DNA from 2 places in the Marivivens sp. ABH4_498 genome. Region 1 is predicted to be linked to the other one. Evidence: riboswitches for the same ligand, from Rfam matches in the RefSeq annotation. Region 1 holds a riboswitch; the other holds the start of a gene.
What was found. A riboswitch is a leader RNA that binds a small molecule or an ion and turns the genes downstream of it on or off. The one in region 1 is predicted to bind cobalamin.
Positions count from the first base shown of each region.

Region 2: linked by a shared signal. The riboswitch ahead of ACXAGA_RS03810 (TonB-dependent receptor plug domain-containing protein) and the one ahead of ACXAGA_RS16185 (aromatic ring-hydroxylating oxygenase subunit alpha) in region 1 are both predicted to bind cobalamin.

Region 1 is NZ_JBSWXL010000011.1:35,165-42,235, reverse strand. Features, by position in the region: gene ACXAGA_RS16205 (universal stress protein) at 1-28, opposite strand, end outside; gene ACXAGA_RS16200 (TFIIB-type zinc ribbon-containing protein) at 96-362, opposite strand; gene ACXAGA_RS16195 (YdcF family protein) at 367-906, shown strand; gene ACXAGA_RS16190 (FAD-binding oxidoreductase) at 903-1,976, opposite strand; gene ACXAGA_RS16185 (aromatic ring-hydroxylating oxygenase subunit alpha) at 1,980-3,206, opposite strand; cobalamin riboswitch at 3,315-3,506, opposite strand; cobalamin riboswitch at 3,626-3,810, shown strand; gene nrdH (glutaredoxin-like protein NrdH) at 3,907-4,128, shown strand; gene nrdI (class Ib ribonucleoside-diphosphate reductase assembly flavoprotein NrdI) at 4,136-4,552, shown strand; gene nrdE (class 1b ribonucleoside-diphosphate reductase subunit alpha) at 4,534-6,672, shown strand; gene nrdF (class 1b ribonucleoside-diphosphate reductase subunit beta) at 6,680-7,071, shown strand, end outside.
Region 2 is NZ_JBSWXL010000001.1:736,788-743,858, forward strand. Features, by position in the region: gene ACXAGA_RS03780 (TRAP transporter large permease) at 1-25, opposite strand, end outside; gene ACXAGA_RS03785 (TRAP transporter small permease) at 28-516, opposite strand; gene dctP (TRAP transporter substrate-binding protein DctP) at 591-1,604, opposite strand; gene ACXAGA_RS03795 (GntR family transcriptional regulator) at 1,788-2,432, opposite strand; gene ACXAGA_RS03800 (GntR family transcriptional regulator) at 2,556-3,239, shown strand; gene aroQ (type II 3-dehydroquinate dehydratase) at 3,232-3,666, shown strand; cobalamin riboswitch at 3,728-3,933, shown strand; gene ACXAGA_RS03810 (TonB-dependent receptor plug domain-containing protein) at 4,068-5,912, shown strand; gene ACXAGA_RS03815 (ABC transporter substrate-binding protein) at 5,923-6,738, shown strand; gene ACXAGA_RS03820 (FecCD family ABC transporter permease) at 6,735-7,071, shown strand, end outside.

The DNA.
Region 1 (7,071 bases):
CAACGGGCACTAGGACGTGTTTGTACATGGCAATCTCCTGCAAGCTTGCAGAAATCATCGCCCGCGCCGATCCAAGTTGCCTTGATCCAGATCACCTAGAAATCGAATAGTTCGGACAGGAAACTTTCTTTGCGCTTTTTCTTGTACGACTTGCGGTATTTATAGTCGTCGTCATCACGACGATAATCGCGGTCGTCATATCGCGGTGCTGGCGCGGGTTCGGGCGCGGCAGAGGATCGTTCGATGATTTTATCCAATTCGCCACGATCCAGCCAAACACCACGGCATTTGGGGCAGTAATCGATTTCGACACCTTCGCGGGTCGCCATAACCAATAGTTCGCCGTCGATTGGACACTTCATTCGGTTGATCCTTTTTCTATTCGTCTACATCCTAGATGGGTTCGCTATTGAACGGCGCAAGTGGGAAATTCTGTCGCAAATGGGTAAAACGGCCATCATTCTAGGGGCAGCGGTCTGGAAAAACGGCGCATCGCCCGCGTTGATGCGCCGCGTTCTAAAGGGCGCTGAATTATACAACGCAGGCGCCATTTCACACATCATCGTGACGGGCGGTTTAGGCAAATATCCCCCGACCGAAGCATCCATTATGCACCGCGTTTTGATCGCAAACGGCGTGCCCGACGACGCGATCACGGTTGAGGACAAAGCAACGTCAACTTACGAAAATTTCGCGCTTTCCAAATTACTAACCGATACGAAAGAAATTACCATAGTGACCAATTGGTATCATGTTCCGCGATCTTGGCTGGTTGCGCGGCATCATGGGTTTCGCCCCCAATTTGCCTGCCCATCAGGGCGCGGCGCGAAAACGGGGACACAAATTCGCGCCGCAGCAAGAGAGGCAATCGCCATCCCCTACTATCTGATAAAATACTGGCGTTAGACCTCTACCTCGACCTTGCCGATCGGGTTGGAACAACAGGCCAGAATGTAGCCATCCGCAATGTCATCATCGGAAATGCCGCCGTTGTGCACCATGTGCACATCGCCCGACGTTTTCTTGACCTTACACGTGCCGCAAACGCCGAATGTGCAGCCCGACGGGATATTCAGGCCGTTCGATTTTGCCGCTGCCAAAATGGTATCCGTCTGCGCAACCTTGGCCGTGACGCCAGACAGGGCAAAGGTGACCTCGGCGCTGGTATCCTCGTCCGGCACCAGATCGTCGATGTCGGGCACGTCAGATGCGGTTTCGGCTGGTGCTTGAAAACTTTCCTGATTGTAGCGGTCCATGTCATAGCCCAGACCGGCCAACGCTTCGCGCACGGCCAACATGAACGGTTCAGGCCCGCAACAATAGACATCGCGTTCCAGATAATCAGGCGCAAGCAGGCCCAGCATCAGCTGATTGAACTGCCCTTCGAACCCTGTCCACGGTTTATAGGGGTCCGCCTCGCCCACGATCCATTTCAGTTTGATCCCCGGAACGCGGCTGGCCATGTGTTCCAGACGTTCGCGGAAAATAATCTCGGACGGGCGTTTGGCGCAGTTGACGAAAACGATGTCGGGTTCTTGGCCCAGATCCCACATATACGTCGTCATCGACATGGCGGGCGTGATGCCGCTGCCTGCGGTGATGAACAGATATTTTTCGGCGGGTTTGTTCATATGGGTGAACACACCTGCGGGGCCGAACGCCTTTAGCTGCATGCCCGGTTTCAGATGATCGATCATCCAGCGGGTGCCGATGCTGTCATCCTGCGCCTTGGCCGTGATCGAAATCGACCGAGGCCGCGAAGGCGACGATGAAATCGTGTAGGTCCGATGGACGGTGCCTGTTGGCGCAGGAATTTCCAGCGTCAGAAATTGACCCGGTAGGAAATCAAACATCGCGCCCGTTGGGGACCGAAACGTAAAGGTTGCGGTATGTGGCACCTCTGGAATGACGGATACACATTCTAACGGCTCTGCATCGGTCCAAATCGCACGCGGGGGGATGGGTAGGTCTTTCATCGCTTACTCCGCCGCGATTTTTAGTTCGGTGCCGCCCGCCATCTGGGCGCAGTACCAATCGACAAACTGAATGACGCCGGATTCCTGAATGGCGGAATACGGGCCAGGGACGAATGCGGGCGAATTGATGCCGGCTTGGTTGTTTTCAACCACTTCGCGGTCTTCGTCGTTGGTATGCATCCAGACCTCGGTCAAGCGGTTCAGGTCGTAATCCACGCCTTCGACTGCGTCTTTGTGCACCAGCCATTTCGTGGTGACCTGCGTTTCCGTCGGGCTGATGGGGGTCACGCGGAAAACGATCGAATGATCAGGCAGGAAATGGTTCCACGTGGTTGGGTAATGGAATTGCAGCAAAGGACCCGCATCATCAACGCCGATGTTTCCCAGTTTCCGCGTCACGGCGAATTCGCCGTCCATGGTATAGCTTTTGGTGCCCAGATTCAGCGGCACGCGGGCCAAACGGTACTGACCGCCCTGCGCGATATGAAACTGCGACTTGATGCCTGCATTTTCCAGTCGGTCGAAATGGTTTTGCAGGCGTTCGGGGACCGATCCGTCCTCTTCTACGCCAGTGATTGACGGGTCTTCGGGGTAGGTGCGGCACAGCGAAGGGTGGTTGCCCGCGCAGTGGTAACATTCGCGGTTATTTTCCCAGACCAGTTTCCAGTTGCCGTTTTCAATGATCGACGATTCAAACGCGACCTTGGCATTTGCCAAATCGTGGTGTTCCAGATAGGGGCGCGCCAGTTCGGCAAAGGTGTCGAAATCGGGTGCCTCTTCGGCCAGACAAATGTAGACCAATCCCGCCAGTTCGCGGCAGTGAACGGTTTTCAACCCGTGTTTCGACGCATCGAAATCAGCACCCATATCTTTGGCCCACAACAGGCGACCATCCAATTCATAGGTCCATTGGTGATACGGGCACACCAATTTCGGGGACGTTCCTTTGGCCTTTGAGCACAAAACCGACCCGCGGTGACGACACGAATTGTGGAACGCGCGAATTTCGCCGTCTGTGCCGCGAACAACTATGACGCGATAGTCGCCGACCTGATGGGTAATGTAATTTCCCGCCTTTGGTAATTCACAGGCAGGCGCAACAAACAGCCACTGACGATAGAATATCGTCTGTAGATCAGCCTGAAAAATCGATGCGTCCGTATATGCCGCACGAGGCAGCGCATGCCCTGGAACCCGTTCGGCCAACATCTGGGACACTTGCAGCGTCATTGTCGTTCTCCTGCCGCAAATCACGGCGATAAAAATGGGTGGGACGACAAACAGGCCACGGGGCGCGCGAAAATTGCGCGCCTGATCCGCGTCTGCACCGCCGCCCGCGGTTGACGTTTCAGCAAGGCTGGTTTCCGGACTTCTAGTTGGGCAAAACCCTAGCGCGACACCTTCCCGGCTCCTCCCCAGTGGTATGTCGCCGCGCCTAAACCTAGTTACCGTTGCGGGGGCAGCGCCGGTATTGCACCGGCTTCCCAATTCTCGGACCCGTGGGCCCGCACCTTACCCCTATACGATAGCAGCCTAATCCCTATGCAATTGGCCCGAAAACGACCTGAACGGTGCAAAATCGGCACGGAAAAATTTTACCCACAGGCGATTGTGGAAAACTAAATATTGACGAAAGGTGAACAAAAATATCTAGATGATGTTGCTAAGGTTCCTGTGATTCATCACGGGCTAAGAGGGAAGCCAGTGTAATTCTGGCACTGCCCCCGCAACTGTTAGCGGCAAGCATAGCTGAATCGCCACTGGGTCACCCCGGGAAGGCCAGCCAAGCGTCAAAGCCGCAAGTCAGGAGACCTGCCGAAGCACCATAGTACGACCACAGACGGAGGGTCTGGGAGCGCATATAGGTGGCATATTTTCGCCTGCTCCACGTCCCTGCGTCGCTTTAAAAAACCAACTGGGGAACCGAGCAATGACAATCACAGTATATTCCAAACCAGCCTGCGTTCAGTGCACCGCAACGACTCGCGCTTTAGCAGCCAAAGGCCTGGATTACCAAGTCATCGACCTGACCGAAGACGACGACGCACATTCGCGCGTGACCGAAATGGGCTACCGTCAGGTACCGGTTGTTGTCGCTGGCGAAGATCACTGGTCCGGTTTCCGCCCTGACCTGATTGGCCGTCTGGCCTAATCACACAATGATCGGCATCGTCTACTTTTCGTCCCGTTCTGGGAACACACAAAGGTTTATCGATGCCTTGGGTCTGCCAGCCCAGCGTATTCCGATTGATGCGAATACAGATCAACCAAAGATTGCCGCGCCCTATGTCCTGATTTGTCCCACCTATGCGGACGGAAACGGCAACGGCGCGGTTCCCAAACAAGTTATCCGTTTCCTAAACGATCCTGCCCGCCGCAGTTTCATTCGCGGTGTGATCGGCACAGGAAACAGAAATTTCGGCCCGACCTATGGGATGGCCAGCGATGTTATCGCGAAAAAATGCAACGTGCCGCTGCTGTATAAATTCGAACTGGCGGGCACCGAAACAGACATCAACCGCGTCCGCGCGGGACTGGAAAAGTTTGAGGGGATGACATGCTCGATCACGGCATGAAAGACGGCGAAACACTGGACTATCACGCGCTGAACGCGATGCTGAACCTGTACGACGAAAACGGCCACATCCGTTTCGACGCAGACCGCATGGCCGCCCGCCAGTATTTCCTACAGCACGTAAACCAGAACACCGTGTTCTTTCATTCGCTGGACGAAAAACTGCGTTATCTGGTCGAAGAAGGCTACTATGAGGCCGACGTTCTGGCCCAGTACCCTCGCGAATTCCTGACCCAGATGTGGGATGCGGCCTATGCTGCGAAATTCCGTTTCCCGACATTTTTGGGCGCGTTCAAATATTACACGTCCTACACGCTGAAAACCCGTGACGGTCAGCGCTATCTGGAACGTTTCGAAGACCGAGTTGTTATGGTGTCGCTGGCGCTGGCACGCGGCAATCAGGAACACGCGATGGCGTTCATGCGCGAAATCATCGCCGGCCGTTTCCAGCCTGCCACCCCGACGTTCCTGAACGCAGGCAAGAAAAGCCGCGGCGAGCTGATTTCCTGTTTCCTTCTACGTCTAGAAGACAACATGGAATCCATCGGTCGCGGCATCAATTCGGCCCTGCAGCTGTCCAAACGCGGCGGCGGCGTGGCGTTGATGCTAACCAACATCCGCGAACACGGCGCGCCGATCAAAGGCATCGAAAACCAGTCCTCGGGCGTCATCCCTGTGATGAAACTGCTAGAGGATTCGTTCTCTTACGCGAACCAGCTGGGCGCGCGTCAGGGCGCGGGCGCGGTTTACCTGAACGCGCACCACCCAGATATTTTGCGTTTCTTGGATACCAAACGCGAAAACGCCGACGAAAAAATCCGCATCAAAACCCTGTCGCTGGGCGTTGTGATCCCTGACATCACGTTCGAATTGGCGAAAAAGAACGAAGACATGTACCTGTTTTCGCCCCATGACATCGAAAAGGTCTATGGCGTGCCTTTCTCGGAAATCTCGGTCACTGAAAAATATGACGAGATGGTCGACGACAAACGCATCCGCAAGAAAAAGATCAACGCGCGCGAATTCTTCCAGACCCTGGCGGAAATCCAGTTCGAATCCGGTTACCCTTACATCATGTTCGAAGACACCGTGAACAAAGCGAACCCAATCGACGGCCGCATCACCATGTCGAACCTGTGTTCGGAAATCCTGCAGGTGAACGAGGCGTCGAAATTCAACGACGACCTATCCTATGATCACCTAGGCACCGACATTTCGTGTAACCTTGGGTCGCTGAACATCGCGAAAACCATGGACAGCCCAGATTTCGGCGCAACCGTTGAAACCGCCGTCCGTGCGCTGACCGCCGTATCGGAAATGTCCGCCATCGACAGCGTGCCATCCATCCGCCGCGGCAACGACGAAGCCCACGCTATCGGCCTAGGCCAGATGAACCTGCACGGGTTCCTTGCCCGCGAACGCATTCATTATGGCAGCACCGAAGGCGTGGATTTCACCAGCGTCTATTTCGCGGCTATCGCCTATCACGCGATCCGCGCATCCAATCAAATCTCCATCGAAAAAGGCGAAACATTCGCTGGTTTCGAAAAATCAACATATGCGACAGGTGAATTTTTCGACAAATACACCGACCGTGATTGGTTGCCTGAAACCGAAGAAATTCAGGCGCTGTTCGACCGTATGAACGTCACCCTGCCGACCCGCGATGATTGGGCTGCGCTGAAAAAATCGGTGATGGAACACGGGCTGTATAACCGCAACCTGCAGGCCGTTCCGCCAACGGGTTCGATCAGCTACATCAACAATTCGACCTCTTCGATCCACCCGATCGTGTCCAAGGTTGAAATCCGCAAAGAGGGCAAAATCGGCCGCGTGTATTATCCAGCCGCGTTCATGTCGAACGATAATCTGGAATACTATCGCGATGCCTATGAAATCGGCCCCGAAGCGTTGATCGACACCTATGCCGCCGCCACAGAACACGTGGATCAGGGCCTATCCCTGACGCTGTTTTTCCCAGCCGAGGCAACGACCCGCGACATCAACCGCGCGCAGATCTACGCGTGGAAAAAAGGCATCAAAACCATCTACTACGTGCGCCTGCGCCAGTCGTCCCTAGAAGGGACCGAGGTTCAGGGCTGCGTTTCTTGTACTTTGTGAGGATGATATGAAAGACCTGACCACATCCATCCCCCGCGCCATCAACTGGAACCGCCTTCAGGACGAAAAAGACCTAGAGGTATGGAACCGCCTGACCGTCAATTTCTGGCTGCCTGAAAAGGTACCTTTGTCGAACGACATTCCCAGCTGGGGCACCCTGCGCCCAGAGGAACGTGAACTGACGATCCGCGTATTCACCGGCCTGACCCTGCTGGACACCATCCAGAACGCCGTTGGCGCGCCCGCCATGTTGCCCGATTCCCAGACTCCGCACGAAGAGGCGGTTCTGACCAACATCGCGTTCATGGAGGCCGTCCACGCGCGGTCCTATTCGTCGATCTTTTCGACCCTATGTTCCACGAAAGAGGTCGACGAGGCATTCCGCTGGTCCGAAGAAAA
Region 2 (7,071 bases), on a different contig from region 1:
GCAGAATAAGAATCTCAAAGCTCATGCTTAGGTATCCTCGGGCTGGACAAGCAGTTCTTTGTCCGCGCCGTTGCGGATCACGTCATAGGCGCGCCACAGATAGCGCAGGCCCACGACAGCCAAGAACAAGAAGTAAATTGAATAGATCGGCAGCATTTTAACCGGAAGGGTCGCCGACGATTTGATGCGAAGCAGGCGCATTTTGCCATAGGTCGGATCAATCGCGTACCAAAGGGCACCGCAGATGATCAACGCACCGATAATGGCGAATGCACTGCGCAGTTTCGGGTTCACGCCGTTGTAGATGATGTCGAATGTGACGTGGTCACGATCACGCACAATGAATGCGTTCGACCAGAAAATCACCCACAGCCACATGACCATGATGAATTCTACGGTCCAGCCGAAATCGGTCGCGTCGACAACGTGGCCTAGGTTCGCGGTGAACCAGTCAGACCCAACGATATAACGCACTGCGATTTGCAGCAGGAAAGTCAGGAAAATGGCGGCCATCATTAGCGCCGCCACTCCCTCTGTCACTCGGGAGAAGATCCCAAAAAGCTTTTTCATGGGACCTCCCCCGATATTTCTTAGTTACCCAGAGCGTTTACAGCGTCCAGCAGGCCTTCTGGCCATGCTTCAGCGTATTCGGATTCCAGATATGCGCCCTGAACAGCGTCACGGAATGCAGCTACGTCTGGTTCGTAGATCGACATGCCTTGCTCTTCTAGGAATGCAACCAGGCTGGATTCTTTTTCCAGCTGTGCAGCGCGGCCGTAGTCAGCAGCTTCCCACGCAGCAGCGCGAACTGCTTCTTGGGTGTCTGCGTCCATGCCGTTGAACACTTCGGACGAAATCGCGATGAAGTTCCAGTCAACCAGGTGCGACGTCAGAACGATCTGGTTGGTAACTTCGTAGAATTTCGCGTCAACAACGGTTGGCAGTGGGTTGTCCTGACCGTCAACAGCGCCCGACGACAGTGCGGTGTACACTTCGGTGAATGCCATTGGGGTTGGGTTTGCGCCCAGCGCTTTGCCCAGGAACTGCCATGCGTCGGTGCCTGGCATACGCAGGTTCACGCCAGCCAGATCCGCTGGGGTCGAAACAGTCAGCTCGCCTGCGGTCTGACGCAGGTTCACCTGACGGCGGCCCAGATACATAGGAGCCAGCAGGGTTACGCCCAGCTCTTCTTCTGCTTTTGCTTTGAACGGGTCGAACAGTTCGTCGTTGAATACTGCAACCTGGTGGTCAGCGTTCTGCAGAACGTAGCCAGCGGTAAAGATCGAGAATTCTGGGAAGAATGTCGCCAGCTCTTGCGCCGAAGTGATCGCCATTTCCAGGTCGCCGGTTGCGATTGCTTCCAGCTCGGTGCCTTGTGCGAACAGGGTGCCGTTCCAGTGTGGTTCGAACGATGCGAATTCCGAAACCGCTGGGCCGAATTTCTCTACCATTGCAACTGCGCGCATGTCGGTATCCGACATAACAGCCGACAGACGCAGCTGGGTTGCGTGACCTTCAGCCAAAGCTGCGGTGCCTGCGGTTGCTGCGATGATGGATGCGGTTGCTGCTGCGACGAACGCGCGGCGTTTCATAGTATAGGGCATACTTTCTCCTCCGTGATGATGCCGGTGTTTCGATTCAGGCCGAAACATTAGCGTGATGCTGACAGAACACAGATTTCGTTCAACAGATTTTTTATCGTTATGATGTATATTTCCATTTCACCTTACTTCGGCAAAATAATCGATTTTATTTCGACGCACGCGTCACGAACCGAAAGGGTCAATTCAGCGGAACAATTGAATACTATGTTCGACACCGCCCAAGATGTGCGCGCGCAACAACGCAACGGCGGCGCTTGAATCCCGATCCAACGCGGCATCGCGCATTCGCTTGTGTTCGTCGGCTGCAACCTCGCCTCGGAACGTCAACAGACGCATTTGGTACCGCAGGTATTTGTCAAATGTGATCCCGTGCAGCGACAGCAACTCTGACGACCCACATGCGGAAATCAGCGCCTGATGGTATTCCCAGTCATATTGCTTCCAGACTTCGCGCGCTTCATCGTCGCCGGCAAGCATCTGCTTTTCCATTTGCGCCAGCCGATAGTGGGCAGAAATAATCCGTTCTTCCCAGTTCAAATCACCATTCTGTATGGATTTTTCCAACGCATTGGATTCCAGCAAAACACGCAAATCTGCGATTTCACGCAGGCCTTCGGCGGACATTGGGGTAACGATGTGGCCGCGCTGGCCCTCGGCCAAAATGAAACCTTCGGACACAAGCCGGTTTAGAATTTCCCGCAACGTCGGGACAGATGCCCCATACGTGTCTTTCAGGTTCGACAAACGGATTTTGGACTGCGCCTCGAGCTTTCCAAAGATAATATCGTGACGCATCGCCCGATATATATCGTCGCCTAGTTTGCTCATTAGTCCTCCAGCGGCCATCCCCTATTGGCCGACCGAAAGGATAGCAAAGCGAACGGGAACTGCAACATAGTTGATATAAATCGATTATATGATTACACGTCTGGTCAAACAGGGTGATCAGCGATGTTTTTTGACCAAAGCCTAGATGACAGCAAACTGACACGTGCAAGTCGCGTATCAAACCAGCTAAGAGCCGAGATTATCTCTGGCCAATTAGCCCCTGGCTCTAAGGTGAATCTGGACCATCTACGTGATATCTATAGCGTTTCGCTGTCCCCCATGCGCGAAGCGATATCGCGATTGGTGGCCGAACGGTTGGTCGAATTCGAAGATAAAAAAGGGTTCCGCATCATGCCGATTGGCATGGCGAATCTGTTGGAAATCACTCGGATGCGGGCGGATTTAGAATCGCTGGCCCTGAAACACGCGATCACGATTGGGACCCTAGATTGGGAAAGCCGCGTGCCCGCCGCGATCTACCGCCTGACCAACAGCGACAACGCGTTGTTCAGCGACAATCACGCCGCATTTCACGCCGCACTTATCCGCGGCTGCGCAATGCCAATGCTGGGCGACCTGTGTAAACTATTCGCCAATCTGCATCATCGGTACGCCAACATATTGGGTTATACAGCCGAAGGACGCGATTTGGATGCCGAACATGCCGCAATCGCCGATGCTGCAATCGCACGGGATGCGGAACTAGGCCCGATGCTTTTGTCACGCCACATTGAACGCACAGGCAATGATCTGGCGGACCTATTGGAAACGCGCAACGACAGCGCGAACGGAGGAAAAAATGTCTAAGCTTGTTTACATTATGAACGGCCCAAACCTGAACCTATTGGGCAAACGTCAACCCGAAATCTACGGGCATGACACACTGGAAGACGTTGAAAAAAACTGCAGCGCCATCGCGGCTGAAAACGGGTTTGAGGTAAAACTGCTGCAATCCAACTACGAAGGCCAAATCGTAGATTGGATTCACGAAGCCCGCGAAAACGCCGCCGCTATCATCATCAACCCAGCGGCCTTTACCCATTATTCCATCGCTATTCTGGACGCCCTGAACACATTCGAAGGCCCAGTGATCGAAGTGCACATCAGCCAAGTGCACAAACGCGAATCGTTCCGCCATCATTCCTATGTCAGCCATCGCGCAGACGCGGTTATGGCGGGCTTTGGCATCAACGGTTACAGCCTCGCGACGCGTCACGTTGCGACTTTGATCTAATAAAGGGCCATGTGTCGTAAAGACACAGTAATAAAGCCTTTACACAAATGGCTTATCGGCCATAGGTTCGCCGCGCTTCGGTCCGGGTGTTTTGCACCCGTGAAAAGGGAACGCAGTGCGGCGACCATACCCGCCAATTCTGCGACTGCCCCCGCAACTGTAGGCGGAGAGCAATGCCGGCATACACCACTGCCCCATTCGGGGTGGGAAGGTCCGGCAGCGCAAAGACCCGCAAGTCAGGAGACCTGCCGAAGCTACACCCTGTCCAAACGCGGGGCGCGTTTCGGGCTGCGGAGACTGCTTCCGCCGTGGTGCTTCTCACCGTCTGCGGGGCATTTCATTCCCTGTTGATTAATACACACGCGCGTTCGGGCGACCGAACGCATCCTTGGGGAACTGAAATGACACGCTCTGTGCTTTTGACCTCGGCCGCGATTGCGGCTTTCGCCACTTCGGGCGCACTGGCCCAAGAGGCTTATGATCTGGAACAGATCACCGTAACCGCAAACCAAAACGCCACGTCCGTTGAACAATCGGGCACAACCGTTGAAATCATCGGCCAAGATGTTTTGGCGGCTGAAGGCACCGCAAAACTGGCCGATGCCCTGCAACGCCTGCCTGGTCTGTCCTATTCGTCGAACGGCGGTTTGGGCGCATCGACCACGCTGAAAATCCGCGGCAACGGCGCAGGTTACATCGCGACCTACCTGAACGGCATCGACATGTCCGACCCTGCCAGCTCGGGCAACGGCTATGACTTTGGCAACTTGGCCGCGATGGGCATCAACCGCGTCGAAGTCCTAAAGGGATCGCAATCCGCCCGCTACGGCCAAGGCGCGATTGCAGGCGTGATCGACATGTCCACGTGGACCCCAGAGGTTGACGGCGCATCGGGTCAAATGACCGTGGAAACGGGCAGCTACAATACCAACGCGTTCGGCCTGAACATCGGCAATCGCGGCGCGGACGGCTATGTTGCCTTTGGCCTGACCCGCCTGACCACTGACGGTTTTTCGACCAAAGCGGACAACACCGAAGCCGACGGTTTCGAAAACACCCGCCTGACGCTGACCGGTGAATACCAACTGACCGATGCGGTAAACGTTGGCATGTCCCTGATCCACGACGAAAACTACGGCGAATATGACGATGCGGGCTGGCTGGGCACGGATCCTGTAGACGACGATTTCGGTGACGGCACAAAAACGGGCGGACGTCTGTTTGCGCAGTTCGACACCGGATTGGTATCGCATGAAATTTCGGTCTCTGGTTCGCGCACCGTTCGAAACGACACTGGCTATATCGCCTATTTCAACGGTGAACGCACCAAACTGGCCTATAGCGGCGCGACACCATTGGCGTATGGCGACCTTAGCTTTGGCGCGGAAAAACTGACGGAAACCAACCTGCAAAACGACAGCTACGGCGGGTCGACCAATGACGAAATGTCCAGCACGGCCGTTTTCGCAGAATTCGACATGTCGCTGGGCAATACGGTTGATGTTGTGACCACTCTGCGCCGCGACGATCCATCGAAATACGATCCGCAAAATTCGGGCCGCGTTGCCATTTCCTATCGCCCAACCGAAGACCTGATCATCCGCGCCCAAGCCGGCACAGGTTTCCGCGCGCCGTCGTTGACACAGCTTAGCGCCTATTACGCCAGCGAAGAGTTCGGCCCAGAGCAGTCGAAGAACTATGAAATCGGCGCTGAATACCGTCTGGGCGGCAACGATTTTATCCGCGCGACCGCGTTCTACATGGACATCGAAAACCAGATCGCTTGGGATTCCAGCGCGACCAACTGCGCCTACGGCGCTGGTTGTTATGTCACCCAAAGCTTTGTTTCCAAAGGTCTGGAACTGTCCGCTGCGTATGAACTGACCGATATGTTCGCCGTTTCGGCCGCATACACCTACACCGACGCCCAAGACACCAACGGCGATCAAATCGCGCGTCTGCCAAAACATGATCTGGTCGTCGGCGTTGACGCTGATCTGACCGACCGCATCTGGGGCAGCCTGAATGTCCGCCACGCGGCAGACGTGACGCCTTCGGCTTATGCTCCTGCAGGCCACAAGGTGGGTGATTTCACCGTTGTGAACATGGATGCGACCTATGCGGTCACCGACACGGTCGAAGCCTACGCACGCGTCGAAAACCTGTTCGACGAAGATTACGAAACCGCAGGTGGCTACAACACCTCGGGTCGTGCGGTCTACGTTGGTTTCCGTGCGGATTTCTAAAATCATAACCTTGGCTTCAGCCCTGACTTTGGTCGGGGCTGTCGCCCATGCCGACGCGCCCAGCCGCGTTGTGTCGATCAATTTGTGTACCGATCAGTTGGCCATGCTGATCGCGGATGCCGATCAACTGATCTCTGTTTCGAAATTGGCCGCAGACCCGCGCAGTTCGGCGATGGCGGAACAGGCTGCGGATCTGATCCCCAATTCCGCCTTGGCCGAAGAAATTTACCTATTAGACCCTGATTTGATCCTTGCCGGTACGTTTTCGTCGCGCGCGACCGTATCGATGTTGGAACGTCTGGGCATTCCTGTGGTCCTGTTCGATCCCGCCTATTCGCTGAACGATGTACGCGACCGCATGGTCCAAATGGGCGATGCGTTGCAACAGCCTGATCGCGCAGCTGCATTGGTTGCCGAATATGACGCCGCCCTTGCCGCCTATCGCGCCGAGGTGACCGAACGCCCGCGCGCCGCGCTGTATTACCAAAACGGCTATACGTCTGGCGATAGCACGCTGGCGGGCCAAATTCTGGCAACCGCTGGGTTTGATAACATCGCCGAAGACGCAGGTTACCCCTATGGCGGGTTTATGCCGCTAGAGCTGCTTGCGCTGAACAACCCCGATGCCATCATCACCGGAACGCCCTACCCCGGCGCGTCCCGTTCCGACGAAATCCTAGACCACCCCGTGGTCGATCATTTGCGCGACCGACTGCCTCAGGCCGTGTTCACCGACCGCGACTGGGTTTGTGGCACCCCCTTTGTGCTACGCGCAATCGAAGACACGGCCCAACTGCGCCGCACCATGACAGGAGCCACCGAATGAAACGGTTATTCGCAATCCTTGTGGCTTTGACCGCGCTGTTGTTTTTCGGATCACTGGTGACAGGCCCCGCCGGGTTCACCCCCATTGAATCGATCCAAGCGTTGCTAAGCAGCGACCAAAGCCCCATCACCATGGTCATGCAGGAAATCCGCCTGCCACGCGCCATTTTGGGTCTGGCGATCGGCGCGGGGCTGGGCATCGCAGGCGCAGCCATGCAGGGATATTTGCGCAACCCATTGGCAGACCCCGGCCTGATCGGTGTTTCCGCATCGGCGGCTTTGGGCGCTGTTCTGGCGATCCAGACAGGGTTCGCTGCAACATGGGCGCTGGGAT